One region of the Sphingobium amiense genome, then DNA from elsewhere that is predicted to be linked to it. Evidence: riboswitches for the same ligand, from Rfam matches in the RefSeq annotation. Region 1 holds a riboswitch; the other holds the start of a gene.
What was found. A riboswitch is a leader RNA that binds a small molecule or an ion and turns the genes downstream of it on or off. The one in region 1 is predicted to bind cobalamin.

Region 1 (15,385 bases):
TGCGCGTGTTCGGGTTCCATTCCAGATCGCGCGCGGACAGGCCCGACAGGTCGACGAAATAATCGACCGAATAGGGCATCTTCACCACCTGATCGGATTTCAGCAGGCCAAATCCGCGCACATCCTGCGCCGTGCTCTGGATCGTGCCGTTGAGCCGGCTGACGCGCAGCGCGCTCGCGCCCGAAATGCGTTCAGCGATGATCTTGGTGACGGCGGAACCGTCATCCTCCACGCTCACCACATAGTCGCGATTATAGCGCTGCCAGCCCACCAGCATCGCCGCGCCCACGGCAAGGATCAGCAGCGCCAGCGCGACCGGCGGGCCATAGCGCTTCAGCCCGTCCGCCACAGGCCATTCCCGGCCGGGCGCGCCAGCCCGCGAGCGTCGAGGTCGATGAGGTGCGCCAGCACGGAGCGCCCGGCGGCGGAATGCAGCCGCGGATCGACGCCCCTGTACATTTCCGCCACCATGTCGGGGATCGCGCCCGATCCGTTGCGCTCCAGAAAGCGCAATATCTGCCCCTCGCGTTGTTTGCGATGCCCCATCATGCCGCGCACCAGCCTTTGCGGCTGCTCGACCGGATCGCCATGCGCAGGATAATAGATGGCGTCGTCGCGCTCCAGCAGCCGCTGCATCGACGCCATATAGGCGGTCATGTCGCCATCGGGGGGCGATATGACGCTGGTGGACCAGCCCATGACATGATCGCCGCTGAACAGCGCCTTTTCCTCGATCAGCGCAAAGCACAGATGATTGGACGTGTGCCCCGGCGTCGCCACCGCCTCCAGCGTCCAGCCGGGGCCGCTCACCCGTTCGCCGTCGGCCATGATGCGGTCGGGCATATAATGCGCGTCGAACGCGGCGTCGGCGCGCGGCCCGTCGTCCTCCAGCGTCAGCGGCGCGCAGCCGACGATCGGCGCTCCGGTCAGCTCGCTCAACGGCCGGGCGGCGGGGCTGTGGTCGCGATGCGTGTGGGTGCAAAGGATCGCGACGACCGGACGCCCGGCGATCCCCGCCGTCAGCGCCCCCAGATGCGCCGGATCGTCCGGGCCGGGGTCGATCACCGCCACGGCGTCCGTTCCCACAAGATAGGTCTGCGTGCCCGTATAGGTGAAGGGCGAGGGATTGGGCGCCAGCACCCGCGCGACGAGCGGGCTGACCTGCATCAGGACGCCGGTCGGCAGATCGGCCGGATCGAAGGGAGGCTGCATAAGTCCCATGTGCCCATTTCGGCGCGGATTTCAAGGACGCGCGCGCCGCCGGGCCGCCCGCCTTTGCTATTGCGGCCCCGATGCGCTATAAGGCGCGGGCTACAGTCGCAAATCGACGGTCTTCGGCGCTTTGCTGCTCCCTCTTCCTTCTTTCCCTGCCCCTTTAGCGACCCGGCGGGTCCACACAGGGTCCGCCGTTCTGAAAGAAAGGACGCTCTCATGAGCAGCATTATCGGCACCGTCAAATTCTTCAACGCGGACAAGGGCTATGGCTTCATCGCCCCCGACAATGGCGGAACCGACGCCTTCGTTCACATCAGCGCCGTCGAGCGCGCCGGCCTTGCCACGCTGCGTGAAAAGGACCGCGTGTCCTACGATCTGGAGCAGGACAAGCGCGGCAAGATGGCTGCGGTGAACATCGCGCACGCCGAATGACGTGACGGCTGCGGAGCCGGCTCGTCCGGCTCCGCGCCAGCTTCCTACCCCCATTTCCGAGGAGATCGACGTGGCCGCTCCCGACTATCGCGCCCTTGCGGCGCAGGCGCATGACGATGCCGCCGCCGCGACCCTCACCAATGTGCGCGACCGCTTCCTGCGCGCCGAAAGCGCATGGCTCGCCATGGCCCGACGGCAGGATCTGACCGACACCGCCCGCGCGCGGCGCGAAGCCGCCGACAGCAACGGACCCGCGCCGCTGTCCTAGCACCGCGCCCTCTGGTAGCGTGGACCCCATGACGCGCTCGCTTCCCTTTGCCGCATTCCCATCCGCGCGATCCTATTATGTCCTATCCGCGCAATTCTATGTCAAAACTTGCGGGAAATATGCGAAGCTAAGCGGTCGATGACACCTGCCGCCCCCTCTCTCCTCGAACGCTGGCGCGCGCATCTGGCGCTCGACCGGCGGCGGTCCACCCACACGGTGCGCGCCTATGTCGCGACGGCGGAACGCCTGCTCGCTTTCCTCGCCGAACATCGCGGCGGGCCGGTCGACGCGGCAGAGCTGGCGCGGATCGAGCAGGCGGACCTCCGCGCCTTCCTGACCCATCGCCGCATGGACGGCATCGGCAACCTCTCCGCCGCGCGGGAACTGTCGGCGGTGCGCGGCTTTCTGCGCTTCATCGGCGGCGAGGACGCCCGCGTCCCTCAACTCAAAGGCCCGCGCGTCAAGCGCGGCCTCCCCCGCCCCGTCTCCCCGGACGAAGCCGTGGCGCTGGCGGGCGACATCGCGGAAACGGCGCGCGAACCGTGGATCGGCGCGCGCGACTGGGCGGTGCTGCTGCTGCTCTATGGCGCGGGCCTTCGCATCGGCGAGGCGATGGGGCTGACCGGCGAGATATTGCCGCTCGGCGACACGCTGCGCGTCACGGGCAAGCGCGGCAAGACCCGGATCGTGCCCCTCCTGCCGCAGGTGCGCGCCGCCATCGAAACCTATGTCGAACACTGCCCCCACCGCATCGACCGGAGCACAGCCCTGTTCCTCGGCGCGCGCGGCGGCCCCCTCTCCCCCGCGCTCATCCGCCGCGCGGTGCAGGGCGCGCGCGGACGGCTGGGCCTGTCGGATCGCACCACGCCCCACGCCCTGCGCCACAGCTTCGCCACGCACCTGCTGGGGCGCGGCGCGGACCTGCGCTCGCTTCAGGAACTGCTGGGCCACGCCAGCCTTTCCTCGACGCAGGTCTATACGCAGGTCGACGCCGCCCACCTGCTCGACATCTACCGCAACGCCCACCCCCGCGCCTGACGCATCAGGATCGCGGTGCGGCAGGCCTCCACGTCGCCAGCCGCCACAGATAGGCGATCACCGCCGCGACGATGAAGGCGGTCGTCACCGGCCCCAGATAGGCGTCGATGTTGCGGAACGCCTTTCCGAGGAAATAGCCCGCATAGGCGAGGATGACATTCCAGATCAGCGCGCCTGCCGCCGTCCAGAGGAGGAAGCGCACATGCCCCATGCGGAACAGACCGGCGGGCAGCGACACCATCGTCCGAAACGCAGGCATGAAGCGGAAGACGAAGACGACGATCTGGCCATATTTGCCGAACAGCCGGTCCAGCGCCTCCACATCCTTCCACTCCAGCGTCGCCCAGCGGCCATAGCGGTCGACGAGAGGCTTAAGCCGCGCGAAGCCCAATATGTGCCCGACCAGATACCAGAAATAATTGCCGACGGTGGTGCCGACCGTCCCCGCCAGCAGCAGCCATTCCATCGCCATCCGCCCCTGTCCCACGCGGATGCCGCCGATGCCCATGATGAGTTCGGACGGGATGGGCGGAAAGACATTCTCCAGCACCATGAGGAAGCCGATGCCCCAATAGCCGCCCGCGTCGATGAGGCGCAGAACCCAGTCGGTCATGTCGGAATGCTCATGGGCGGACGAAGCCTTGCTAACGGATCAAAGCCGTCCAACGCACGAATCCCCGCCGCGTTCAGTCAGGCCGCCGCCCGCTCCGCCAGCCGCGCGTCGATCGCGTCCCAGATCAGGCCGCCGGTATCGGTGCCGTCGAACGCCTCGATGGACACGATGCCGGTCGGAGAGGTCACGTTGATCTCCGTCAGCCACTCGCCGCCAATCACGTCGATCCCCACGAACAGCAGCCCCCGGCGCTTGAGTTCCGGACCCAGCGCCGCGCAGATCTCGCGCTCCTTCTCGGTCAGTTCGGTCTTGGCCGCCGATCCCCCGACCGCGAGGTTGGATCGGATTTCGCCCTTGCCCGGAATGCGATTGACCGCGCCCATGACCTCGCCATCCACCAGCACGATCCGCTTGTCGCCCTGCGCCACGCCGGGGATGAACGCCTGCACCATGAAGGGTTCGACCCAGCTCGTCTTGAACAGCTCGACCAGCGAGGACAGGTTCGCCCCGTTGGCCCCGACATGGAACACCGCGACCCCGCCATTGCCGTAGAGCGGCTTCACCACGATCTCGCCATGTTCGGCCAGGAAGGAGCGGACCTCGGCCAGATCGCGGGTAATCATCGTCGGCGGCATGAAGCGCGCATAATCGAGCACGAACAGCTTTTCGGGCGCGTTCCGGACGCTCGCCGGGTCGTTCACCACCAGCGTCTCTTCCTGCACCCGTTCGAGCAGATGGGTGGCGGTGATGTAGCTCAAATCGAAGGGGGGGTCCTGCCGCATCAGCACCACGTCCACGTCGCGGCCAAGGTCCAGCATCTCCGGCTCACCCAGCACGTAATGGTCGCCCCTGACCTTCTGCACCTTTACTGGCCGCGCCTTCGCGAGCACCCGGCCCTCGCGGAACGTCAGGTCCGGCGCGAGATAATGGTAGAGGCGATGCCCCCGCGCCTGCCCCGCCAGCATGATGTGGAAGGTCGAATCGCCCGCGATGTTGATGCCCTCCATCGGGTCCATCTGCACGGCGACGGTCAGGGGGTTAAGGTTGGTCATCGTCATTCCTTATCCGTTCGCCCTGAGCGAAGTCGAAGGGCTCCGCCGAGCGTTAGCGAGGTGCCCGCGCCTTCGCTTGCGCTCAGGCATGGGCTTCGACTTCGCTCAGCCCGAACGGGGTTGATGGCCGATCGGATAGTCACCCCCCGTGCCAGACGTTCGCCAGATGGCGCGGCGGATGCCCCGGCGCAAGGAGCATCACGTCGATTCGCATGTCGTCGCCCGGCCGCGCCAAGTCGTGCCACAGGATTTCGGCGGCCGCCGCAACCCGCGCCAGCCGCCGCTCGTCGATGGAAAGCTCCAGTTCCGCTGCCGTCCCGCGCGCCTTCACCTCGACGAAAGCGATCATCGCGCCCCTGCGCGCCACCAGATCGACCTCGCCCGCGGGCGTGCGCAGGCGGCGGCCCAGTATCTCCCACCCCTTGAGGCGCAGCCACCATGCCGCGATCCGTTCCGCCTGCCGCCCGCGCTGTTCGGCCCGCTGCTTCTTCACCCTTTCAGGTCCATCGCCCGGTCGTAGAGCGCGCGCCGGTCGAGGCCGAGCTTCTTCGCCACCTCGCCCGCCGCCTTCGACACGGGCAGCCGGGTGAGCGCCTCGCGCAGCGCTGCGTCGGCATCTTCGGCGCTGGCGGGCGGCGCTTCGCCGGGCGGGCCGACCGTCACGACGATCTCTCCCCTGGGCGGCGCATCGGCGTAGCGGACGGAAAGCTGCGTCAGAGTGCCCGTCGCCGTCTCCTCGAACGCCTTGCTGATCTCCCGGCTCACCGCCGCCTCGCGGTCGCCCAGATGCGCGGCCATCGCGGCAAGACTGTCCGACAGGCGCGGGCCGCTCTCGTAGAAGACAAGAGTCGCGCGCAGCCCCGCCACTTCGTCCAGCGCATCGCCCCGCGCCTTCGCCTTGGCGGGCAGGAAGCCCATGAACAGGAAGCGGTCGGTCGGCAGGCCCGACAGCGTCAGCGCGGCGATGGCGGCGCTGGGGCCGGGCAGCGTCGTCACCTTCCGGCCCGCCGCCCGCGCGTCGCGCACCAGCTTGTATCCCGGATCGGAAATGAGCGGCGTGCCCGCGTCCGACAGCAGCGCCACCGCCTCCTGCCCCATCCGCTCGATCAGCCGCTGGCGCACATGGTCGGCGCTATGGTCGTGATAGGGCACCATCGGACGGTCGGACCCGGCATGGCGCAGCAGCCGTGCGCTCACCCGTGTATCTTCCACGGCGACCACATCGGCCCGCCGCAGGACATCGGCTGCGCGCGGCGTAAGGTCTCCAAGGTTGCCGATCGGCCCTGCGACGATGTAAAGCCCCGGCTCAAGAGGTTCAGTTTCCATAAGGACGCCAGATGACAGAGACGGATGCCGCCCGGCAAGCCCCACGGCTCGCCAAACCGTTCGCCGCCGTAAAGCAGGGCGCGCGGATCGCTTTCGTCGCGAGCGCGCTGTTCCTCGCCGCCTGTCAGTCCATCGTGCCCAAGGGGAACGCGCCGACAGCACCCACCGCCCCCACGCGCCCGACCGCGCCCGAAGTGGTGCAGGGTCTGCCCACCGACACCGCGCGCCACCGCGTCGCGCTGCTCGTGCCGATGAGCGGCGCCAATGCGGGCGTCGGCCAGTCCATCGCCAACGCCACCACGCTGGCGCTGCTCGACACGAAGACCGACCGCGTGCGCATCACCACCTATGACACGGCGATGGGCGCGGCGGTGGCCGTCAACAAGGCGCTGGCCGATGGCAATCGCCTGATCCTTGGGCCGCTGCTGGCGGAGGACGCGCGGATCGTCGGTCCCATCGCGGCGCGCGCGAACGTGCCCGTCATCAGCTTTTCCAACGATGTCAGCGCGGCGGGCAGCGGCGTTTACGTCATGGGCTATAATCCCGGCCAGTCGATCGAGCGGGTCGTGGATTTCGCCAAGTCGAAGGGTCTGACCCGCTTCGGCGCGCTGGTGCCGCGCGGCACCTATGGCGAGCGGGCGGGCAATGCGATGCTGCGCGCGGTCGAACAGGCGGGCGGCACGGTCGTTTCGATGCAGACGTTCGACCGCTCTCCCGCCTCGATGACGGCGGCGGTCCGGAAACTGGAGGCATCGTCCAGCTACGACGCGCTGCTGATCGCCGACAGCGGGCGCGTCGCGCTTCAGATCGCGCCGCTGGTGCGCAAGAATGGCGGCGCGACCGCACGGCTGCTCGGCACCGAACTGTGGAACGCGGACACCGCGCTCGCCGCCAGCCCGGTGCTGCGCGGCGCATGGTTCGCCAGCGTGTCGGACGCCTTCTATCGCCAGCTTGTCACCAAATATCGCGCCCGCTTCGGCAGCGCGCCCTACCGGCTGTCGTCGCTCGGTTATGATTCGGTGTTGCTGACGGTGCGCATCGCGCAGGACTGGAAGCCCGGCACGCCCTTCCCCGCCGCGCGGCTGCGCGATGCGGGCGGCTTTTCCGGCATCGATGGCGCGTTCCGCTTCAACCGGGCGGGCGTCGCCGAGCGCGCCCTGGAGGTGAACGAGGTCGGCGCGGGCGTGGTCGACGCCGCCCCGCGCGGCTTCGGCGATTAACGCACGCGCCCGGTGGGCAGGACGAGCGGCACGCCGTCCTCCTGCCCGATCCGGGCGGTGATGCCGTAAACCTGGCGCAACCGCTCCGCCGTCAGCACATCGAGCGGCGCGCCTTCCGCCACGAGCGTCCCCCGGTCCATCAGCACCAGACGGTCGCACCAGCGCGCCGCCATGCCAAGGTCGTGCAGCACCGTGACGACCAGCGCACCGCCCTGCGCTTCCGCCTTCAGCAGCGCCATCACGTCGATCTGATGCCCCGGATCGAGCGAGGCGAGCGGTTCGTCGGCGATCAGCGCCCGCGCTCCCACCGCCAGCGCCCGCGCCAGCAGGACGCGGGCGCGCTCTCCCCCCGACAGTTCGGTCGCGATCCGGTCGCGCAGGTGCAGCACATCGGCGCGCGCCATCGCCTGCGCGACCGCCGCCTCGTCCTGCGGCGACAGGCGGGACAGCGGCCCCAGATGCGGCAGGCGGCCCAGCGCCACCAGCCGCTCGACGCCGAGCGGCCAGTGCAGCGTCTGCCCCTGCGGCAGATAGGCGACCGCCCGCGCGACCGCCCGCCGGTCGAGCCGCGCGGCATCCTGCCCGTCGATGAGGACGCGCCCCTCGTCCGCCTTCGCAAGGCCCAGCAGCGCGCGGATCAACGTCGATTTGCCCGCGCCATTGGGACCGACGATCCCCACCAGCGCGCCCGGTTCCAGCGCCAGATCGACGCCGCGCACGGCGGGGTGACGGCCCAACCGCACGGAAAGGGACTGGGCGGCAATGCTCACCATAAGCGCCGCTCCCGCATCAGGTGGACGAGGAAGACGGGCACGCCCAGCAGCGCAGTGACGACGCCGAGCTTCAGCTCATTGGTCGTCGGGATCAGGCGCACGCCGATGTCGGCGAAGGTCAGCAGCGCCGCCCCGCCCAGCAGCGATGGCAGCAGCACGGCGGATGGCGAACGGTCGGTCAGCGGCCGCACCAGATGGGGCACGATCAGGCCGATGAAACCGATGGCGCCCGACACCGCGACCGCCCCGCCCACGCCGATGGCCAGCCCCAGCATCAGGCGCAGCCGGGTGCGCGGCAGATCGACGCCCAGCGCCTGCGCGCCCTCTTCGCCAAGGCTCAGCGCATCGAGCGCCCGCGCGTCGGCGATCAGCAGCGCGCACCCGACGGCGACGCACGGCAGCGCGATCGCCACATGGTCCATCCCCCGGTTTTCAAGGCTGCCCATCAGCCAGCTCATGATCTCCATCGCGGCGAAGGGATTGGGCGAAAGGTTGAGCGACAGGCTGATCCCCGCGCCCGACAGGGTGGCGACGGCGATGCCCGCGAGGATCAGCGTCAGCGGGCTTTCAGCGGTTCCGGCGAGCAGGAAGAGAAGGCCGATGGCGGCCAATGCCGCGCCGATGGCCAGCAGCGGCAGGGCGAGCGGGTGGACGGTGCTGAAACCGAAATAGAGCGCCACCACCGCCCCCAGCGCGGCGGCGTTGGACGCGCCCAGCACGCCGGGTTCGGCCAGCGGATTGCGCAGATAGCCCTGCAACGCCGCGCCCGACAGGCCCAGCATCGCGCCGACGATCAGGCTGAGCGCCATACGCGGCAGGCGAAGGTCGATGACGATGGTGCGCGCGATTTCGTCGCCTCCACCGGTCAGCGTCGCCAGCACCCGCGCCGGGCTGAGCGGCACGGTGCCGAGCGCGACCGATCCCAGCGCTCCCGCCAGCACCAGCAGGATAAGGACCGGCAGCAGCAGCGGATGGCGGCGGCGCGTCATGGCTTGCCTCGGCGCGCGGGGCCGCTAAGCGGGGCGGCATGATCCGCGCCGCCCTGACCGCCACTCTTGCCCTTGGCCTGCTGACCGGAGCTGCCGCGCCGCACAGGCCGCGCCGCATCGTCTCGCTCAACGTCTGCGCCGATCAATATCTTCTGGCGCTCGCCGATCCGGAACAGATCGCCGCGCTCAGCCACAATGCGCGCGATCCCGAACTGTCGGCGGCGGCGGACCGCGCGCGCGCCTTCCCTATGCTGCACCGGGGCGCGGAGGAAGTGCTGGCGATCCAGCCCGACCTGCTGCTCGGCTTTCCCACCGGGCCGGGGCAGGTCGCGGGCGCGCCGCCGGGACGCTGGACGACCCTCGGCCTCGCCAGCGCGGAAAGTTACGGCGCGATCCTCGACCAGATCCGGCAGGTCGCGCGCGCCATCGGCCATCCCGCGCGCGGCGAAGCGCTGATCGCGCAAATGAACCGCGACCTCGCCGCCCTGCCCCGCGTCAGGCGCGGGGGCGTCGCGGCCTATTATCAGCGGCGCGGCTATCTGACCGGCACCGGCACGCTGATCGACGATATGATGCGGCGCGTCGGCCTCACCAACCTCGCCGCGCGGCTCGGCAAGCCCGCGCTGGCTCAGGTCGGTCTGGAAGAAATGGTGGCCGCGCGGCCCGACTGGCTGATCGTCGAAAGCGCGACCGACCGGGTGCAGGATCAGGGCACGGAAATGCTGCACCACCGCGCCCTCGCCGCCATCCCGCGCATCAGCGTGCCGCAGGCGTGGACCGTGTGCGGCGGCCCCGCATACGTGCTCGCCGCGCGGCGCATCGTCGCGCGGGTGAACGCCGCGCGATAGGAAGAAGGCGGGCGCTGCGCCCGCCTCCCCCGGTTGTGCGTCAGAAGCGGACACGCACGCCGCCATAGGCGGAGCGGCCATAGGTGCTGTAGCCATAGGCGGTGGCGTAGGCTTCATCGGTCAGGTTGTCGATCCGGCCATAAATCTCCAGATGCTCGCCAATCGGCAGCGACGCGCGCACGCCCACCAGCGCATAGCCGTCGAGCCGCCGCGTGTTCGCCGCATTGTCGAAACTGTCGCCCACCATCGTGACGGTCGCGCCGGTCGACAGGCCGAAGGACCAGTCATAGTCCGCCGAAACGCTCACCTGATTGACCGCCCGCCGCGCAAGGCGATTGCCGAAATTCGCCGAGCCGCGCGACCGGTCGCGCGCGTCGATATAGGAATAGCTGCCCGTGACGGTCAGCGCCTCCACGGGCTTCAGCGCCACCGAAGCCTCAACGCCCTTCGCGCGGGTGCGGTCGAGATTGCCGTAGGTGAAGGTCGCATTGTCATAGTTGATCTGGTTGCGCGTATCGCGGCGGAAGGCCGTGAGCGACAGGGTGGCACGTCCGTCGTCAAGGCGCTGGTCGAACCCGACGTCGTAGCTCTTCGACCGCTCGGGCCGCAGCGCCGCATTGCCGCTGAAGCTGTCGTAAAGCTGGTAAAGCGACGGCGCCTTGAACCCTTCGCCGTAGCTCAGACGCACATTGGTCGCCCCGGCATTGGGCGAATAATTGGCGTTCGCGCCAAAGGTGGTCGCGCCGCCGAACTGGCTGTGATCGTCGTGGCGCACGCCGCCCGTCACGGCGAGGCCTTCGAGCGGCTTGACGATGGCGAGGCCATAGACGCTGTCGATGTTGATCCGCGCGCTGTCGGTCGATCCGAAGCCGAAGAAATCATAGTCCGGCCGCTCATGCTCATAGCCCAGGATGAATTTGGCGGCATCGACGGGGGCATAGACGCCCTCATATTCGAAGCGCAGGTTCGTGCCCTTGTAACCATAGTCGGGGTCGGTCGCGGGCACGAAATAATAGTCGCGGTCGTTGCGCAGCCAGGTGACGGCGGCACGCTGCGTCAGCCTGCCGTCCATCAGCGAGAGGTTGAGGCCCGCATAGCCGACATATTGGTCCAGCTTGCTCACGTCGCTGCTGTCGGCGGGCGCGCCGAAGAAGCTGTCATAATCGAGGTCGGCGTGAATATAATAGCCGCGCAGGTCGAGGCTCAGCGCGTCGGAAAAAGCGAGCTTCAGCCGCGCGTTGGTGGCGATATTCTTCGTCCCGTCGCGCTCCGTGCCGCCCGCCGCAGAGGATATGCCGTCGGTGCGGAAATAGGCCGCGCCCACGCCGCCCGATGCGATGCCGCTGCTGCCCGACACGTCCGCCTTCGCGCTCCATGTGTCGCTATAGCCATATTCGACGGAAGCGTTGGCGCCGAAGCCCTGCGCCGGAACGCCCGTCATGATGTTGACGACGCCGCCGATGGCCTGGCTGCCATGGACGACCGAGTTCGATCCGCGCAGCACTTCGATGCGGCGGACATTGGCGGTCAGCAACGGGCCGAAATCATAACCGTCGCCGATGCCGCTCGGGTCGTTGACCTTGACCCCGTCGATCAGCACGAGCGTCTGCGTCGTCTCCGCGCCGCGCAGCGACACGCCGGTCACGCTGCCGACCGATCCGTTGCGGTTGAAGCGGACGCCCGGCGTCGTCGCCAGCAGATCGACCACGTCGACCGCCTGCCGCGTTTCGATGGTCTTCGCGTCGATGACGGTGATCGCCTGCCCGACCTCGTCGCGCGGCTGTTCGATTCCGGCGGCGGTGACGACGATATTGTCGTCCTGCGCCAGCGCCGGCGTGGCGGCCAGCACGGCCACTATTGAAAGTCCCAGTGTTTTCATTCTCTTTGCCCCGGCGTCGAACGACTTGGATGCCGGGGTCTGCCGCGCAAGCGGTCGCGCCATGCGGAAGGGGATGACGCCTGATTGTCCCCCGCGCGCGGCACGATGCGGCCCCGGCCGCATGGCGTCGCTCGACGGAAAACCGTGCTCCGGCCATCCCCTGAACCGCAGCAAGAGCGACTTTACGCCGGCAGGTCTCCTGGCTTGCGGGTCGCAGCTTCGATGCACGGGCCTTCCCGGACGCAAATCCAGTGGCCGGCTCCGGACATGGAGCCAGATGCATCGCGCTCACCGCTTACAGTTGCAGGGACAGCCGTGGAATTGGGACCATATCCCTCACCACATTCCCGTTTTCAGCCCATCGAAGGGCACCGGCGCGAGTCAGATACGGGCGCTCAAAGCCCCCGCGTCCGCGCCCTTAGGGGAAAGGATAGCCTCTGCCAAGAGCGTTCAGTCCAGCGCGATTCCCTGCGCCAGCACCGCGTCGGCCCGCGCCAGCACCACCAGCGGCAGGCCAGCCTCGCGCGCGCGCTGCGCGGCAAGCCGGGTCGGCGCGGAGATTGTGACGAGCAGCGGGCATCCCGCCAGCACCGCCTTTTCCACCAGTTCGTAGGAGCAGCGCGACGACAGCAGCGCAAAGCCGCCATCCCAGCCGTTCCCCCCGCGCCGCATCGCACCGATCAGCTTGTCGAAGGCATTGTGCCGCCCGACATCCTCCCGCACGAGGCGGATCGCCCCGTCCGCATCTACGTGCGCCGCCGCATGTGCCGCGCCGGTCGCAGCATTGAGCGGCTGATGCGCCCGCAGCCCGTCGAGCGCGCGGAAGATCGCGGCCCGGTCGGCCTGCGTCCTTGCGGTGACGGGCGGCAGGGGCCGGATCGCCTGTTCCAGATTCTCGATCCCGCACAGGCCGCAGGAGGAGTCGGTCGCGCGGTGCCGCACCCGTTCGAGCAGGGCATCGGTCCGCCCCGCAGGCAGCGTCGCGCGCGCGACGACGCCCGCTCCGCTCTCATGCAGGTCCACATCGAGCGCCGCGTCCCCTTCCCCCAGCAGCCGCTCCGCCAGCGCGAAACCGGTGACGAGGTCGGGCAGGTCGGCAGGCGTCGCCATCAGCACGGCATAGCCGATGCCGTTAAATTCGATGGCGACGGGCACTTCTTCGGCCAGCGGACGGTCGACGGGCAGCACTGATCCTGCGGCATCTATGCGGTCGAAGCGGGAAAGCGGCGCGGGATCGGGCTTGTGCATCGCTTCTGCTATAGGCACTGCGGACGCGCAACAAAAGGAGCGGCGATGCGGCCTTCACCCCTATTGGGCGCGATCCTCGCCGGTGGCCGGTCCAGCCGCTTCGGCAGCGACAAGGCGCTGGCGGCGATGCCGGACGGGCGGACGCTGATCGACCACGCCACCGCCGCGCTCACCCCGCATGTCGACGCATGGGTGATCTGCGGCCGGGAAGGCGGGCTTTCCGACCGGCCCGCGCCCGGCCTCGGGCCGCTGGGCGGGCTGAACGCCGCGCTCCATCATGCAGCGGCCGGGGGCTTTGCCGGAGTGCTGACCACCGGATGCGACATGCCGGTCTATCCTCCTGCCCTGCCCCCGCTGCTCTTCGGGCCGGAGGCTGCGGTGCTGGAGGGGCAGCCCCTGCTCGGCTGGTGGCCTGCGTCGCTGGCGCCGCTGCTCGATGCCCATCTGAAGGAGGAGAACAGCCGCTCGATCCGCGGCTGGATGGAACGGACCGGCGCGCGGGAGGTCGCGATTCCCGGCTTGACCCTGCCCAATATCAACCGGCCCGGAGACCTTCCCCGCGCCTGACCTCAATGCGCGGCGGACGTGTCCACATTGGAACGCGGCTTGGGCGCGAACCATACGATAATGGCAGCGGCAAAAAGGATGATCGCCGATATGAAGAAGACATGGTCGACGGCGATGACGATCGCTTCCTGCTCGACGATGTTGGATATGGTCTGGCGCGCCTGATCGGCGGACAGGCCAAGATTGCCCAGAAGCGTCTGGGTCTGGTCGGGTTGCAGCGCGCCCGCCATCTCGCTGCGCGACACGCGCTGCGAATCGCCCCACTCGGTCAGCACCAGCGATGTCGCGATGGCGGTCGCCATGGTGCGGACGAAATTCTGAAGCCCCGCCGCCGATGCCGTCTCGCTCGGCAGGACCGACCCCAGCGTCAGGGATGTCAGCGGAATGAAGAAGAAGGGCAGCGCAAACCCCTGGATGAACTGGGGCAGAGCCATTTCGCCGAAGCTGATGTCGCTGGTCCAGTGCGCCCGCCACAGCGACATGACGCCGATCCATGCGACGGCGCACGAAATGAGCAGCCGCGCGTCCACGCTCGACATGAGCCGCGCAGCGATGGGCGCGGTGAAGAGCGCAGCCATGGCGGTCAGCGCCGTGACGATGCCCGCCCAGGTCGCGGTATAGCCCATCGACATCTGCAACCATTGCGGGATGACGACGATGCTCGCGAAATAGGAGCCGAAACAGAGGGAGAGGGTGAACAGGCCCGAACTGAAGCCGACATGGCGAAAGACGCGCAGATCGACAACCGGGTGTTCCTCGGTCAGTTCCCAGATGACGAACACCAGAAATCCGATGAAGGCCATCACCGCGAGCGCCACGATCATCGGGTCGGCAAACCAGTCATGATCGCGGCCGATGTCCAGCACGATCTGGAGGCAACCGATCCAGAAGACGAGCAGGAACAGCCCGATCTTGTCGATCGGGACGATGGCGATCTCCGTTTCCACAGGGCGCAGCAGCGCCTGCGCGGCAAGAACGCACAGCACCGCAATCGGCAGGTTGATGAAGAAGATCCAGTGCCAACTCCAGTTGTCGCTGATGTAACCGCCCACGATCGGTCCCAGCGCCGGTCCCATCAGCGTCGTCATCGCCCACAGCCCCATCGCCCGCCCGCGAATTTCGGGAGGAAAGATGCGGATGAGCAGCGTCTGCGACATCGGCATGATCGGTCCGCCGCAAATGCCCTGACCGATCCGCGCGGCGACCAGCATGCCGAGCGTCGGCGACAGCCCGCACAGGAGGGAGAAGATGCCAAATCCCACCATCGCCAGCGTAAAGACACGCACCACCCCGAACCGCTGCGCCAGCCATCCGGTCAGCGGCACGCAGATGGCTTCCGCGACCGCATAGGAGGTGATGATCCACGTCCCCTGATCGGGCGAAATGCCCAGATTGCCCGCGATATGCGGCACCGACACATTGGCGATGGTGAGGTCGAGCACCACCATCAGGTTGCTGAGCGCCAGCACCAGCATGGCGAGGGTCCGGGTGCGCGGCGAAAGCCGGGAATAAATGTCTTCGTCGCCGCTCATGCCGGGCGCGTCCTTATCTGTCGGAAAGGTCGAGTTCCACGTCCATCGAAAGCCCCACGCGCAGCGGATGCGCCTTCAGTTCCTTAGGATCGAGTTCGATGCGAAGCGGCAGCCGCTGGACCACCTTGATCCAGTTGCCGGTCGCGTTCTGCGCCGGGATCAGCGACATGGACGATCCCGTCCCGCCGGCGAAGCCCACGACCTTGCCATGGTAGACCACGTCGCCGCCATAAAGGTCGGACGTGACCTTCGCGGGCATGCCGACCCGGACGCCGCGCAATTGCTTTTCCTTGAAGTTGGCATCGACATAGACCTTGTCGAGCGGAACGATGGTCATGATCGGGCTGCCCTGCGCGACGCGCTGCCCCACCTGCACCTGCCGCTT
Region 2 (15,385 bases), 580 kb from region 1:
GGTTGTGAATGACCTGGGCGGCGCCTCCGATGGGAGCGGAGGGTCGATCTCCGCCGCGCAGAAGGTCGTCGCCGACATCGAGGCAATGGGTGGAGAGGCGATGGCGAGCGGCGCGTCCGTCACAGATCATCTCGAAGTAGAGGCGATGGTCGCCGACGCGGTGGGGCGCTGGGGGCGGGTCGATATCCTCGTCAACAACGCAGGCATCCTGCGCGACAGGACTTTCTCCAAGATGGAGTTAGCCGACTTCCGCGCGGTGGTGGATGTCCACCTGATGGGAGCGGTCAACTGCACAAAGGCAGTGTGGGAGCTGATGCGCGCGCAGAAATATGGCCGCATCGTAATGACCACTTCATCGTCCGGCCTGTACGGCAATTTCGGCCAGTCCAATTATGGCGCGGCCAAGATGGCGCTGGTCGGGCTAATGCAGACGCTGGGTCTGGAGGGTGAGAAATATAATGTCCGGGTCAATTGCTTGGCGCCAACGGCGGCGACGCGGATGATGGAAGGGGTGCTGCCGCAGCCGATGCTGGATGCGCTGGCGCCTGAGCGGGTGAGTCCGGCCGTGCTCGCGCTGGTTTCCGAAGACGCGCCGAACCGCAAGATCATTTGTGCTGGTGGCGGCAGTTTCGAGCAGGCGAATGTGACGCTTACGGTGGGCCTGTTTATCGAAGATCGACCGGACGCAGCCGAACAATTGCTGGCAGGCCATGATATCGTGGCGGACAGGAGCGGGGAGGTAATCCCCGTCAATGCGACCGTTCAGGGGCAGGTGGAGCTGGCAAAGGGCGGGTTTGACCTGGCCGCAATGCTGTGATGCAAGTGAGGGACTGTCCACTCTGAAATCTATGACGCTGGACCCGCCCGGGCCGTCAACATTGAACGACGTTGAGGCCTCCGAGCGAGGTTTCCTATGTCGAGGCTCCCGCAGCGCATCGTCTCTATGCCTGATCCAGGCTGACCCGGTGCGTTCCGCGACCCAGTCAGATGCAGGTCCTTCATGTCCTTGCACGCACTTTGGACCGGCCCCGGCAGGCATAGGCGGCCGCGCCTCCGGCAACGGCGGTGATGAGACGCCGCCGGCTGATCGCGATGCTGGCTTTCTCGTCCAGTTGGTCGAATGCGCGCTCTTATCCTAAGAGAGGCCCAACAGGTGGATCGCGGCATAGGCCATCATGCCCAGCAGGAACAGCGACGCCGCCACGACGGTCACGACGCGCGGTCCTCGCCTTCACATCGTCGCTGGATTGCCAGCCCGGCTAAATGGGAAGCTGGCTCGTATATTTGATCTGCTCCATTGCGAAGGAGGAGCTGATGTCGAAAATCGATGTTCGCTTGATCAGAGATTTGTAGATGCGGTCATAATCGTCAATGTCGCGGCATATCACCTTGAGCATATAGTCGACATTGCCGCTCATCCGGTAGAATTCGACGACCTCCGGAATATCTGCAACGGACCGTGCAAATTCGCGCAGCCACTCCTCTTGATGCTGGTTCGTCTTGATCGTCACGAAGACAGTGACGCCCAGGTCCAGGATTTTACGGTCGAGGATGGCAACGCGTTCCTTGATATAGCCGTCGGCCTCCAGGCGCTTGATTCGCTTCCAGCAGGGACTCGTCGACAGGCCGACTTCTTCTGCCACCTCGGACAAGGGGAGAGACGCGTCGCGTTGCAGGGATCGTAAAATCTTACGGTCGAGTGCGTCGAGCAATATTATCCTCCGAAGTGGATGATACCGAGAACATATTAATGGCAGATTCCGCAAAATGCCAAAAATTTGGAAGCAATTTTTGCCGCTGGTATCATAAACCGGGTCCAACGGAGGACCTATGATCAAACGGCATTTTACCGGACACCCCGCGACGGTCGGAGAAAGCTATGGACAGCATCTGTGGCACTCCATGTCCTTTGCCGCGGCGATGCTGGCAGGGGCCATTGTCTGCTTTGTCCACGCGCTGATCCCGTCAATGTTCGAACGGACCGGCAGCGGCATTATTCAACGCCTGCATGAACGGATGGTGAGCAACAGGAATCGTCAGCACGAGGTCTGAGCGCCCGCGTGCATGATTGCGCATATCTCCTTCAGCGGCCCAGTTGCGCCGGCAATCCCTTTTAAGTCAGGGCGCGCCTCTTGATGAATGGAGATCGGCCGCCTTTTCCCGAGGACGGGCGGGATACCAAGATCAATAATTTCCTTCCATTTCGCTCTTGACTCGCGGACGTTATCGCCTTTATTACGGATCGGTAATTCCAGCATAGCCCTCCATCGAGTTCCGATGGGCATGGCGGATAAAGCCTATGCGATTGGCGTATGCTGGAGCGTCACTTCGCTTAAATCTTGCAGGACATTTGATCATGAACATCGATCTTTCCGGCCGCGTCGCCATTGTAGCGGGCACCGGGGGCGACCTTGGGCGCGCCGCCCAGGTGCATGTCATTCTGACCCAAGGTACGCCCGAAAAGATTCTCGCCCGCATGGGGGAGGTTGGCGACCGTGCCGGACAGATCGCGCCCGGCAGTAGAACAGCGCAGGGCCAAGTCGAACTTGCCGACGCTGGCTATGTGGCGGTCGCGTCTGTGGGGGCATGAGCGTGAGCATGGGGATGGAGCCAATAGCGCTCAGCGCATATCGCGCGCTTGTCGGACAGGAAATCGGCGTGTCGCGCTGGTTCGAAATCGACCAGGCACGCGTAGATCGCTTCGCGGACGTGACCGAAGACTGGCAATATATTCATGTGGATCCCGTTGCCGCAGCCAATAGCCCGTTGGGCGGCACAATCGCTCATGGCTATCTGACCCTCTCGCTGCTGACGCCCATGGCGTTCGATGTGCTGCCTTCGGTCGCCGGTGCCGAGATGCTGGTCAATTATGGGATGAACAGCCTGCGCTTCCTCAGCCCGGTGCCGGTGGGCAGCCGCATATGCGGCCGCTTCCAGTTTCGGTCGCTGGAGCGGCGCGGCGACAGGCAATGGCGGTCGGAATTCGGGGTTTCGGTAGAAATTGAAGGGGCAAGCGCGCCGGCGTTGGTCGCGGAGTGGGTGACCCTTACCATGATGCCACCGCAATGATCCGCCCGCTGACCACCCGTTACCGCCGGGTGACGGGTGGTCATTATGTTCGCCGAGCAAGCTCTGTGTTTGATCCCATGGTTTGAGGTGGGATCGTGTCGTTGGCCTCGAAGGAAGCTATATAGGGCTTGTACCTCACGGAAGCGCCGCAAACACGTCGGTGGTCGCCGACCTTGCCGTGCACGACCGCGCTCAGCATATCCCTATTCGATCGCGTGCGCCGTTCATTGACCCCGGCCTTGATGTAGTTGCCTATGTCCCGCTTGACCCTAGCGCATATCTCGGAGCCAAGTAGCGGAAAGGGCATGATGATCGTGCGGCATGACACGTATTCGGGCTTGTCCGACTGATTTTGCGCGATGCTTTCCGACAGCGTGATGCCGCCGACGCTCAGAAACTGGCCCGCGCAGAGGCCGAAGCATTATGGGAACTGGCGCTCGCGGGAGGTTGTGACGACAGCGAATGCGAAAGACAGTCGCGCAAATTTCAGAACAGCATATTTCAGTGCAGAACCAGCAATCCGCTGCTCCTGCCTTTTGTCTATCGTTGGCTCCCATCCGGAATGGAGATCGACATTCGCCTAGGGTCAGGACTCGTTGATCAGAGCCAGAAGATGACGGTGGCAGCGAGGGCAATGGCCGAGAAGAAGGCGTTGGGGCACCGGTCGTAGCGCGTCGCGACCCGCCGCCAGTCCTTGATGCGGTCGAACATGATCTCGATCCGGTTGCGGCGCCTGTAGCGACTTTTGTCGTATTTGACGGCCTTGTTCCGGGATTTACGACCCGGGATGCAGGGGGTGATGCCCTTTTCCTGCAAAGCATCGCGGAATCAGTCGGCATCGCCGCGATCGGCAAGCCGCCATTGGCTTTGGGAAGTTCGTCCAGCAAGGCCGCCGCACCGATGTAGTCGCTGACCTGACCTGCGGTCATAAAGAAGCTGATCGGCCGACCATTGGTATCCGTCACGGCATGGAGCTTGGTGTTCATGCCGCCTTTCGTGCATCCGATCGGGTGTTCCGCGCCCCCTTTTTTTCGCAAAGCTCGATGCCGTGCGGTGTACCTTGAGATAGGTTGCGTCGATCATCACCGTCGTGCGTTCGGATGCCTGAGGCGCTGCCAGACCTTCCATCATCCGGATGAAAACGCCCTTGTCACACCACCGCTTCCAACGGGTGTAGAGCGTGTTGTGTGGTCCATAATCCTTCGGTGCGTCGCGCCACCGCAGCCCGGTTGCGATTGACGAAAATAATCCCGCTCAACACGCGGCGATTGTCAACCCGGTGTTTGCCGTGGCTCTTCGGAAATATGGATCAAGCCGCGTCATCTGCTCGTCCGTCAGCCAATATAGGTCGCCGCTCATATCCAGTCTCCTCACGGAGCCTGAAGCAGATCGGAGCGCTCAGATCAGTGGGTCCTGACCATAAGCGTCACAATCGGCAGCGATCGTGTAGTGGCCGGCGTCATCGCCCAGGCAGGCTTTGGCAGCTTCGTGCTGGCGGTGACCGACGCAAAACCGTTACAAGTCCACCGAGAGCATTGGCAGCAGGAAGATCCGACGATGAATGAGTCATCACAGCAAACAGCCACAGCCAGCATGTATGCGCGATATATCGCGTGCCTGAATCGCCGTGCCTGGAGCGAGCTCGGCGAATTCGTGGCCGCCGATGTGGTCCACAACGGGCGCATGCTTGGGGTGGATGGCTACCGGGCCATGCTTGAGGGGAATTTTCGAGACATTCCGGACCTGTATTTCAACGCCGATCTCGTCGTAGCGGATGAAAGTCACGTCGCCTCACGCCTTCGGTTCGACTGCACGCCCATCGGACAATTCATGGGTGTTCCAGTCAATGGGCGGCGCGTGGTCTTCTACGAACATGCTTTCTACACGTTGCGGGCAGGCAAGATCGCAGAAGTTTTATCGGTCATCGACAAGGCCGCAGTCGAAGCGCTGATGCGGCCGTAACAAGCCTGCTCCACCGCGATCGACATCTCCAACCACCTACCCCTTCAACCGTAGCGGCAGCCCGGCTGCCACAAGGACGACTTCCTCCACGACCGCAGCGATATCCTGATGGAGCCGCCCGGCCTCATCGCGGAACCGGCGGGCCAGCGCGTTGTCCGGCACGATCCCCAGTCCCACTTCGTTCGCGATCAGAACCAGCGGGACCGATATATTGCCGATCGCGCGGATAAGCGCGCTTTTCGCTATGGTCAGATCATGATTGCCCAGCATGATATTGGAAAGCCACAATGTCAGGCAGTCGACCAGCACTGCATCGGCATGCCGCGCTGCGTCGACGATGGCATCGCCAAGGGCAATGGGGGCTTCCATGGCCTGCCAGCACGGCCCGCGTTCCGACCGATGGCGGGCGATGCGTTCTGCCATCTCGTCATCGCCAGCTTCGGCGGTGGCAATGTAGACGAGCCGCCTCCCCACCGCCTCGCATTGCGCCTGCGCATAGCGGCTCTTGCCCGACCGCGCGCCGCCCAGCACCAGCAGGCGCTTCACGGCCCGTGCTCCCGAGCCAAAGCAATCAGCCCGTCCATGTCAAGATGCTGCTCCAGCGCGGCGGCAAGTTGATCCAGCGCCCTGTCCACCAGTGCGGCATGGTCATGGCCGCTGCTTCGCACGCCGATCCGCGCCAGCAGCGCCCCGCGCAGGGCCGCGCCGCCCAGCAGCCCGTGGCAATAGGTGCCAAGCACACGCCCGTCCGCGCTCGTCGCGCCGTCGCTTTCACCCCCCAGGGTCCGGGCGAAGGGCCGCGCGCAGTCAGGCCCAGCGGTTTCGCCCATATGCATCTCATATCCTTCGAAGCCCGCGCCCAATGCCGTGCCGGTCACCCTGCGCAGGGCTTTTCGGGGCGTCAGTTCGGTCGTCACGTCGAGCAGCCCGAGGCCTGCCATGCGCCCGGCAGCCCCTTCGATGCCGTGCGGATCGCACACCTCGCGTCCCAGCATCTGATATCCGCCGCAGATGCCGAGCACGGCGCCGCCATGACGGTGATGGTGGAGGATGTCGATGTCCCAGCCCTGCTCCCGAACGAAGGCCAGATCCGCCATGGTGGCTTTCGACCCCGGCAGCACGATCAGGTCGGCCTGCGGCGGGATCGGCTGACTCGGCGGCACCATCGTCACCGCCACATCGGGTTCGTGCCGCAGCGGATCGAGATCGTCGAAATTGGCGATGCGGGGCAGCATCGGGCACGCCACCAGCCGACGCGACGATCGTGCGGTGTGCGGGCGATCCAGCACCACTGCATCCTCGCTCGGCAGGCTGGCGATGCAGGGGAGCCAGGGCACCAGCCCCATGCCGCGCCAGCCCGTCAGTCGCCCGATCGCTTCATAGCCATCGGCGAAAAGCGCCGGGTCTCCCCGGAACTTGTTGACGATGAAGCCCCGGATCATCGCGGCGTCTTCCAGATCGAGGACCGCGCGTGTGCCCACCAGCGATGCGATCACGCCGCCCCTGTCGATGTCGCCCGCCAGCACCACCGGCAGCTTTGCCGCCCGGGCAAAACCCATATTGGCGATGTCGCCATCCCGAAGGTTGATCTCCGCGGGCGAACCCGCGCCTTCGACCACGACCATATCGCAGCGCGCCTGCAGACGCCGCCAGCTTTCGAGGACTTCGGGCATCAGGCTGCGCCGCCCCTCGCGGAAATTCTCCGCGCCCAGCCGCCCGCGCACCCTGCCATGCACCACAAGTTGCGATGTGCGGTCGGCTTCGGGCTTCAGCAGCACCGGGTTCATGTCGGTGTGAAGCTCCGCCCGGGCCGCGAGCGCCTGCAAGGCCTGAGCGCGCCCGATCTCTCCGCCATCGGCGGTCACGGCCGCGTTGTTCGACATATTCTGCGGCTTGAACGGCAGAACCGTCAGACCCCGGTTGGCAAGCGCCCGGCACAGCCCCGCCACCAGCACCGACTTGCCTACATCGGACCCGGTGCCCTGTATCATCAGGCCAGCCATGCCACTCCTCCCGCCAGCGCCCAGCATAAAGCGCAGGCTCGATGATAGATGCGTCGCGCCTGCGCCATGGCTGGCGCATCCGCTTCGCCGCCTTCGCCGATCCACGGCTTGTCCGCAACCGCGCCATCATAACGGACCGGCCCCGCCAGCCTTATGCCCAGCGCCCCGGCCATCGCCGCTTCGGGCCAGCCTGCATTGGGGGAGGCGTGGGCACGGCGATACCGCCATCCGATCCGCCACCCACCCGGAGCGGCAAGGCAGATCAGCAGGGCGGACAGGCGCGCGGGCACGAAGTTCATCGCGTCGTCCAGCCGTGCGGCCGCCCAGCCGAAGTCCCGCCATGGCGCTTCCTTGTGGCCGATCAGGCTGTCGGCGGTGTTGACCGCCTTCATCACCCAGATGCCGGGCAGGCCCGCCACGATCAGCCAGAAAAGGGGTGCGACGACGCCGTCGCAGAAGCTTTCCGCGAGACTCTCGATCGCAGCGCGCGCTATCCCTGCTTCTTCCAGCGTAGCGGTGTCCCGTCCGACGATCATGCCGACCGCCTGTCGTGCCTGCGCCAGATCCTTCCCCTGCAATGCAGCCACGACTGCCCCGAAATGCGTGTCGAGGCTGCGCTGCGCGAGAGCGGGCCATGCCATCGCCGCCAGCACAACCCACCCCGCCTTGGCCGCGACCAGCGTGAGTGCAACGCCCGCACCCCCTGCAAGAACCACGAGCGTCAGCACGGTGGCGATTCCACTCAGCCTGCGCGCGCGGGCGCTCCGTTCGCTCCCGTTCCAGCGGCGCGCGCATGCGCCGACGATCCGTGCAAAAGCACCAACGGGATGGCCGACACGTGCGTATAACGCCTGCGGCCAGCCCAGCACTGCGTCGATTGCAAGTGCAGCGAGGGCAACCGGCTCAGCCAAGCGCCGCCTCCAGCCGTTCCAGTGCATTCGCATCGGCGGGCAGCGCGATCCGCAGCAGATCGGGATAGTCTGCAAAAGGCCGGGTCAGGATATGACGCTGCGCCAGCCGTCGGAACAATGAGCCTGCGTCCGGAGATTCGATCAGGCGGAACAGCGGGCATGACCCTCGCCCGATGAGGCCAAACCGGCTCAGCACCGCATCGAGCGTAGCCGCCCGGCGCGTAAGCGCATGCCTCGTCGCGCCGATCCACGCGGCATCGGCATAGGCGGCAGCGCCCAGCGTCAACGCCGCAGCGTGAAGCGGCCAGTCGCCCAAGGTCGCGCGCATCTCGGCCAGAACTGCACGCGGCGCGATGACGAAGCCGAGGCGCAGACCTGCAAGCCCGAAGAACTTCCCGAACGATCGCAGCACGATCAGCCGCCGCCGGTCGGAGACTTGCCCGGCGATGCTCCATCCCGGATCGCAATCGGCGAAAGCTTCATCCGCGATCATCCAGCCGCCGTGCCGCTCCTGATGATCGAGCAGGGCAAGGAGATGATCGCGGGGGATGACCGCGCCATCGGGATTGTTGGGGTTGCCCAAGACCAGAATGGTGGGGCGGGTGGGCAGATCGGCGAGACCATCTACCGCATCCGCCCGAGCGAAGGCGGCGCCATAGCTGCCATAGGCAAGCCGCAGGTGGACGGCGGGCCGCCTGAGAAGCCGGGCGAGCAACCGCAGCCCGGCTTCGCTACCGGGGACGCCGCCGCAATATGCGGGATCGCACCCGAAGTGGCGGGCCGCCACCCTTTCCAGTCGTTCCAGCGCATCGGGTTCCGGCAAGGCCCGCCAGTCCACGTCGAGGGTCTGTGGCGGCTGCCAGCCGTTCGGATTGATCCCGGTGGAAAGATCGAGCCATGCCCCGCGCGGGCCGCCGAAGCGGGCGCGGGCGGCTTCGATCCTTCCTCCATGATGCATGAAGCCGGCTGTCATCGCGCCATTACCAGCGCTAGCAGTGCGCAGCTTTCGACCAGTTCGATCCCCGCGCCATGCCCGTCTCCCGATATGCCGCCGATCCGGGCGCGGAGCCACAGGGGCCAAAGGGCGAGGGCGGGCAGTGCCGCCAGCAGCATCGGCCCGACCGCAAGGGCGCAGCACGCCCACGCCAGCAACCATGTGACCAGTACCGGCAGGCTCGCGCCGCCCCGGAACAGCGTGCCGAACCCTTCGTGCAACGGCCGCAGCCAGCGCGCCCACGCGAGCGGCCCGATGCGCGCGAGCACCGGCGCCAGAGCGAGCGCGCCGAAGGCTCCTCCCCGCAAAATCAGCCAGATGAGAACCCCCTTCGCGAGCAGTTGCAGCGCGATGGCGGTCACGCCGAAGCTCCCCAGATGCGGGTCTGCCAGCACTTCGCGCATGCGTTTCGGATCGCCATGGGCCGCGCCCGCCGCATCCGCAATGTCGCCCAGTCCGTCGAGATGCAGCGCGCCGGTCAGGCCGACCCATGCCACTAACGCCAACAGAGCGCCCAGCGCCGGATCGCGCAGCGCGCCCAGCCATCCGGCCGCCGCCACGCCCGCGCCAACGACCATACCCGCCAGCGGAAACCAGCGGATCGCCGCGGCGAAATCCTCCTTCGCGGCAGCGATCGATGGAAGCGGCAGCCGCGTCATGAATTGCACGGCGAGGATCGCGCTCTTCATCCCGCCCCGCTTGCCCGCAGGCCGACGATCTGCCCGGAAAGCGGCGTCCCCGGCCAGATCCGCAGGCTCAGCAAGGCGCCATAAGGCAGGTCGACCGCCCAGACCTGCCGGAAATCGAGGCCGGTCAGCACCGATATCGCCGCCCGCATCGCGCCTGCGTGCGTGACCACCAGTGCGTCGGGTGGCAGGTCCGCCAAGGCCGCGCCGACTCTTGACGTGATGGCGGACCAGTTCTCCCCGCCCGGTGGCGGATGGGCCTCAGGATCGTTCCAGAAGCGCGCCAGCGATTCCGCGTCGACGCTGTCGGGGTCTGCGCCGTCCCAGCCGCCGAAATCCAGCTCCCGCCAGCGGCGATCGGCCTTCGCCGTCATGCCCCGCGCGCGCGCCAGGGTTTCCGCTCCGGCCCGTGCGCGCAGCAGGTCGGAACATGTGACCGTCATGATCGCAAAGCTGTCGGGCACGGCGTGGGTGACACCCCCGGCCGGATCGGCGGGAGGTTCATCGCCATGACCGTGCAGCAGGCCCGGCCGCAACGGCGGGCCATGGCGCACCAGATGGACCAGCCTTTCGCTCATATCGCCTGCGCCACCGCCGCCTGGGCGAAGGTTGCCATGCCGTTGTGCGCGGCCAGTGCCGCACGCACGAGATGCACCGCCACCGCCGCGCCCGATCCTTCGCCCAGCCGCATGTCCAGTTGGAGGAGCGGTCGCAGCCCGAAATGCCGCAGCAGCCGCGCGTGCGCCTGTTCGGCGGAACAATGGCCCGCGAGGCAATGATCCACAAAGCCATGCTGCGCGGCCACCAGCGGAGCGATGCTCGCGCAGCAGATGAACCCATCGAGCATGACCGGAACACGTTGCAATCGCGCCGCGAGGATCGCGCCGGTCATCGCCGCGATCTCCCGCCCGCCAAGGCGGCGCAGCGTTTCGAAAGGCGAGGTGCAATGGGAGCCGTGCAGCGCGATGGCGGCCTCCACCGCTTGCGTCTTGCGCGTCACGCCCGCCTCGTCCACGCCGCTGCCGCGCCCGCACCAGTCCTGTGCCGTGCCGCCAAAGGCCTGAAGACACAGCGCGGCGGCGGGCGTGGTGTTGGCGATGCCCATTTCCCCGACCACCAGCAAATGGGTGTCAGGCGCGACGGCGGCAGCACCGGCATTCAACGCATCGAGGCATTCGCCGGGCGACATGGCCGGTTCGAGCGCAATATCGCCGGTTGGCCGGTCGAGGTCGAGCGCCACGACCGACAGTTCCGCCCCGCATGCCTTCGCCAGTTGGTTGATGGCCGCACCGCCGTTGCGGAAGTTGGCGACCATCTGCGCCGTCACCTCGACCGGGAATGCGCTCACCCCTCGACTGGCCACGCCATGATTGCCGGCGAAGACCACCGCCTGCACCCGGTCCAGCGCAGGAAGCGTGCTGCCTTGCCACCCGCATAGGAAGGTCGCGATGTCCTCCAGCCGGCCGAGCGATCCGGCAGGCTTGGTGAGGCTCGCCTGCCGCTCGCGCGCCAGCCGAACCCACCCGTCATCCGCGCCGGGCAATGCATCCAGCGCGCGGGCGAATGGGGTTTCGTCATCGAAGCGGATCATGTGCAGACATATCCTTCGGGTGGGGTGCGGGCGATGAAATGGCCCTTCACCCCCTGTGGCCAGCGGGCATAAGGCACGGTGCCATCGGCGCTGTCGGCATGAAGCGCGGCATAGCGCAGGATCGCACGCGCATCCTCCTCGCCCGGCGCGAACCGGCCGAGCACATAACCGATCTTGCCGGGCGCGCGCACATGCACGGCGCAATGGCTCTGGCAGGCGAACAGGCAGGCCATTTCCTGCACCTGCACCCCGGCAAGGTCCGGGTCGTCCTGCTGCACCGTGTGCAGCGCCTGCATCAGCAGCGCGCCGCCCCGGCGACCGTTTTCGTCCTCACGCCGGTCGGGCGACAGGCGGCAGGTGAAACATACCACCACCGCCGGACCGGATTCCACCGCGCGCAGCATCAGAAACGGCTCCGGAGGCCGAGATAGACGGTCCGCCCAAGCGCGCCGTATCCACCCGCCGTTTCGTAATGCCTGTCGGCCAGATTCTCGACACGGCCGTGAAGCGTCAGGCCGTCCGTGACGCGCCACTGGGCGCGCAGGTCGATCAGCCAATAGTCCGGCAGCACGGTCGCGCTTCCTGCCCGGTCGAAGGTTCTGCCTGCATAACGCGCGGCCAGGCTCGCCCGCAGACCCTGAGGCAGATCGACGCCGCCTTCGACATTGGCGAGATGCCGGGGCACGCGGGCAAGCTGTCGCCCGAGATCGGCGCTGCCGGGCGAGCGATCTTCCGCCGCAATCCAACTATAATTGCCGGATGCGAACAGGATGCCCGCCTGTGCGCGTCCCGCCAGTTCCAGCCCTCTGGCGCGCGCCCTGCGCACATTGGCATAATAGCCAAAGCGGGTGGTGGCGGTGCCGGGAATGAAGCAGGCGGCGGGCAGGCTGCCGGTCGTCGGACAGGTGGCGAAATCAATGAGGTTGCGGGTATCCCGGTTGAACCAGGTCGCCGACAGGTGAACCTTGTCTCCCAATGTCTGCTCTGCCCCGACCGACCAGCCTTTCGCCTTTTCCGGCTGGAGCGCCGCCGATCCGTAGAGGCTGAAGAGCTGGTAGAGCGAAGGCGCCTTGAACCCCTCGTCATAGCTGGCGCGCAGCAATGTGCGGCCCTCATTGGGGGTGAAGACCGCGCCCGCAGTGAAGACCGTGTTGCCGCCAAACCGCGACTGGTCGTCATGCCGCGCGCCGCCGTTGAGGGTAAGGCCGTCGAGCGGCGTCACGCGCAGTTCGGCATAGACGCTGTTGGTGTCGGCGCTCTGCGGCACCAGCGCATAGGCCGCCCTGTTGTTACCGGGCGAGGCGCTGGTCATGCGCTGCTCTTCCCGTTCTGCGCCGAACACTGCCTGCACCTGATCCGACGCCCTTAGCGTCCCCTGATATTCGAAGCGGCGCACGCGGCCATGCGCATCGAAGTTCAGCGGGCGGATCGAGCGGGCCGGATCGTAATTCTCGCGGTCGGTTTCGGTCTGGAGCACCGCGAACCGGTTGGCGAGGCGGCCATCGAAAAGCGCCAGATTGACGCCCGCATAACCGGTCCACTCCCTTGTCAGCCCATAAGCGAGCGAATCGCCGGACGTGGCGTCGAACTCGTTGCGGGCATCGGCCCAATAGCCGCGAAGATCGACGGAGAGGTTGGGCGCGACTTTCAGCGTCGCAGTGCCGCTGGCCGAAGTGCGGCGATAGCCGTCCGCTTCGGTGCCATTGCTGCGCGCCGAAATGCCGTCCGTGCTGAAGGTCGAGCCGGAAACGCGCCAGTCGAGCAGCGCGCCCGCCCCGCCGATCCCGGCCTGCGCATTGACGGTGTCATGGGTGCCCGCTTCCACCGCCACGCTGCCTTCCAGCGGGCGTTCGGCGCGACGGGTCAGCACATTGACCACCCCGCCGATGGCATCGCTGCCCCACAGAATCGACTGCGGCCCGCGCAGGATTTCGACGCGGTCGATGTCGTCGATCAGCAGGTTGGAAAAGCCATAGCCGCCGCCGGTCGCCGAAGGATCGGAAATCCGTACGCCGTCGATCACCATGACCGTCTGCGAGGCATCGGCGCCCCGGATGCGCAGTGACGTCGCCGTGCCGAAGCCGCCGTTGCGGGTCAGGCTGATCCCCGGCGTTCGCAGCAGCAGGTCAGTGAGCGCGATGGGCTGCTGCGCACGGATGGCGGGTTCGTCAAGCACAGTGACGGTGGCGGAAGTCCGCGCCTGCTCCACGGGGCTGCGCAGCGCGGTAACGACGATGGACGGATCGGGCGCTGGCTCCATTCCGGCCTCTCCGGCCAGAGCGGGAGAAGCGAGAAGGGCGGAAACATAAACAGCAGAAAAATAGGCAGGACGCATGGTGCGGCTCCCTCCGGTACGAACGGCGTGGACCTGCCGTTCCGACCCGCGAGAGAAGCGCGCGCCCGACCGCGCCTTCAATGCGGCACGGACAGAGCATCGCTTCCCGCGCGGGGCATCCCGGCAGGCAGTGGCTGTCGTTGCGCGAGGGTGTGTGCCGACCTCGTGGAGGACGGCAACCTCGAACGTCCGGTGCACCCTGCCCGAACGAAGAACGACCGCGTCAGGCAGGTCTCCTGGCTCACGGGTCAAGGCCGGTCCGGCCGCCTTCTCAGGACGGTGAAGTCCCAATGGCGTAATGGCCGGTCGGCTCGCCGCTTACAGTTGCAGGGGCAGCCGGGGTTTTACACTCCGTTCCCTTTTGATCCCCTCTCGGGGAACCTGTCGCGGAGCCGCCCCTAGCGGCGTGTTTCGCGCGCCGCAAGCGGGAAGTGTTGCGCGCGCCTGCGGGCTGGCTTATGGACGCCGCTGCAACGGGTGCCCGAAAGGGCTTAATCGGGAAGTCCGGGCGGTGGCGACAAGCCACCCAATCCGGCACTGCTCCCGCAACTGTAACCGGTGAGCGCATCGCCATCATGCCATTGGGATCCGTCCCGAGAAGGCGGCGAGAGCGCGATGATCCGGAAGTCAGGAAACCGGCCTGTTGCGGTCGTTTCTCTGCGCGGGCGGGATGAACCGGGCGGACGAAGGCACACCTTCGCGGACGACACATTGTGCGTTGTTGCCGAAGGGAGCCTGTGATGACCAGCATCTGACATTGCCCGAGCGCGCCGTCCCCGGTGCGCAACCCGATCCCCTGCGCAGGCCGGCAGGCCCGGCGCTGCGCTGCTTCGTCCGTCTCATTCGTCAGGAGGCCTTCATGGTCCGTCCTTCCCGACACGATCTCGCCCTGTTCGGCGCGCTCGTCCTCGTCATGCTCGCTACCCGCACCCATTACGTCAGCAATCTCGTGCACCTGCCCGACACCAGCCTCGCCAGCTTCTTCGTGCTGGGCTTTTTCGTGCGCAGGCCATGGGCTTTTGCGGGTCTGTTCCTGCTTGCCGTCGTTATCGACTTCATCATGATCGGCTGGTTAGGCCGGTCGAGCTTCTGCGTCACCCCTGCCTACTGGATGCTCGCGCCCGCCTATGGCACGATGTGGCTTGCCGGACGTTTCGGCGCTGAAAGGCTCGGCCCCGTCGCCTCCGCGCTGCCGCTGTTGCTCCTGCTTCTTGTGGCCGCGGCGTTCCTGTCGCAGCTTTTTTCGAGCGGCGGCTTCTACTTTCTGGGCGACCGTTTCGCCGATCCCTCGCTGGCTGGCTTCCTGCCGCGCCTCGCCCGCCATTTCCCGCTTACCCTCTATTCGACCCTGTTGTGGAGCGCTGTTGCCGCAGGCGTTTACGGGCTGCTGTCCACCGCGCGATCCCTGTTCGCCGCGCGAGCATCCCGATGAGCGAAAGCGAGGAAGCCCATCGCGAACGCACCCGCAGACACAAGGCGGTGGTCGACGCCAAGATCGCCGCCGCCACGCGGGACAAGGGGTTGCTGCTGGTTCTCACCGGCAATGGCAAGGGCAAGTCGTCCAGCGCCTTCGGCATGGTCGCGCGCACTCTGGGATATGGCCGCAGGGCCGCGGTTTTCCAGTTCATCAAGGGGACGGAGAATGTGGGCGAACGCGCCTTCTTCTCCACCCATCCCGATGTGATCTGGGAAAAGTGCGGCGAAGGCTTCACCTGGGAAACGCAGGATCGCGCGCGCGACATCGCCGCCGCCCGGGCAGGCTGGGAAAAGGCCAGAGCCGCGCTATCCGATCCATCGATCAGCCTCGTCGTGCTCGACGAACTGACCTATCCGA

Region 2: linked by a shared signal. The riboswitch ahead of SAMIE_RS14995 (TonB-dependent receptor plug domain-containing protein) and the one ahead of SAMIE_RS12095 (TonB-dependent receptor plug domain-containing protein) in region 1 are both predicted to bind cobalamin.

Annotation. Positions count from the first base shown of each region.
Region 1 covers NZ_AP018664.1:2,497,992-2,513,376, forward strand. Annotated here, with positions in the region: gene SAMIE_RS12030 (DUF4230 domain-containing protein) at 1-349, opposite strand, end outside; gene SAMIE_RS12035 (MBL fold metallo-hydrolase) at 334-1,212, opposite strand; gene SAMIE_RS12040 (cold-shock protein) at 1,432-1,647, shown strand; gene SAMIE_RS12045 (hypothetical protein) at 1,718-1,915, shown strand; gene SAMIE_RS12050 (tyrosine recombinase XerC) at 2,054-2,953, shown strand; gene SAMIE_RS12055 (DedA family protein) at 2,958-3,566, opposite strand; gene gshB (glutathione synthase) at 3,644-4,618, opposite strand; gene SAMIE_RS12065 (YraN family protein) at 4,758-5,111, opposite strand; gene rsmI (16S rRNA (cytidine(1402)-2'-O)-methyltransferase) at 5,108-5,944, opposite strand; gene SAMIE_RS12075 (penicillin-binding protein activator) at 5,956-7,164, shown strand; gene SAMIE_RS12080 (ABC transporter ATP-binding protein) at 7,161-7,937, opposite strand; gene SAMIE_RS12085 (FecCD family ABC transporter permease) at 7,931-8,926, opposite strand; gene SAMIE_RS12090 (ABC transporter substrate-binding protein) at 8,965-9,774, shown strand; gene SAMIE_RS12095 (TonB-dependent receptor plug domain-containing protein) at 9,815-11,653, opposite strand; cobalamin riboswitch at 11,826-12,044, opposite strand; gene fdhD (formate dehydrogenase accessory sulfurtransferase FdhD) at 12,104-12,901, opposite strand; gene mobA (molybdenum cofactor guanylyltransferase) at 12,947-13,468, shown strand; gene SAMIE_RS12110 (DHA2 family efflux MFS transporter permease subunit) at 13,471-15,000, opposite strand; gene SAMIE_RS12115 (EmrA/EmrK family multidrug efflux transporter periplasmic adaptor subunit) at 15,014-15,385, opposite strand, start outside.
Region 2 covers NZ_AP018664.1:3,079,899-3,095,283, reverse strand. Annotated here, with positions in the region: gene SAMIE_RS15070 (SDR family NAD(P)-dependent oxidoreductase) at 1-817, shown strand, start outside; gene SAMIE_RS15065 (Lrp/AsnC family transcriptional regulator) at 1,260-1,712, opposite strand; gene SAMIE_RS15060 (DUF6356 family protein) at 1,831-2,052, shown strand; gene SAMIE_RS15055 (hypothetical protein) at 2,357-2,590, shown strand; gene SAMIE_RS15050 (MaoC family dehydratase) at 2,587-3,069, shown strand; gene SAMIE_RS24150 (S-4TM family putative pore-forming effector) at 3,416-3,739, shown strand; gene SAMIE_RS24145 (transposase) at 3,670-3,885, opposite strand; gene SAMIE_RS24140 (hypothetical protein) at 3,898-4,200, opposite strand; partial or broken gene SAMIE_RS24135 (transposase) at 4,210-4,305, opposite strand; gene SAMIE_RS15040 (ester cyclase) at 4,519-5,031, shown strand; gene cobU (bifunctional adenosylcobinamide kinase/adenosylcobinamide-phosphate guanylyltransferase) at 5,068-5,577, opposite strand; gene SAMIE_RS15030 (cobyric acid synthase) at 5,574-7,034, opposite strand; gene cbiB (adenosylcobinamide-phosphate synthase CbiB) at 7,022-7,945, opposite strand; gene SAMIE_RS15020 (aminotransferase class I/II-fold pyridoxal phosphate-dependent enzyme) at 7,938-8,918, opposite strand; gene cobS (adenosylcobinamide-GDP ribazoletransferase) at 8,915-9,628, opposite strand; gene SAMIE_RS15010 (histidine phosphatase family protein) at 9,625-10,203, opposite strand; gene cobT (nicotinate-nucleotide--dimethylbenzimidazole phosphoribosyltransferase) at 10,200-11,216, opposite strand; gene SAMIE_RS15000 (DUF1636 domain-containing protein) at 11,213-11,620, opposite strand; gene SAMIE_RS14995 (TonB-dependent receptor plug domain-containing protein) at 11,620-13,551, opposite strand; cobalamin riboswitch at 13,761-13,951, opposite strand; cobalamin riboswitch at 14,010-14,209, shown strand; gene SAMIE_RS14990 (hypothetical protein) at 14,411-14,983, shown strand; gene cobO (cob(I)yrinic acid a,c-diamide adenosyltransferase) at 14,980-15,385, shown strand, end outside.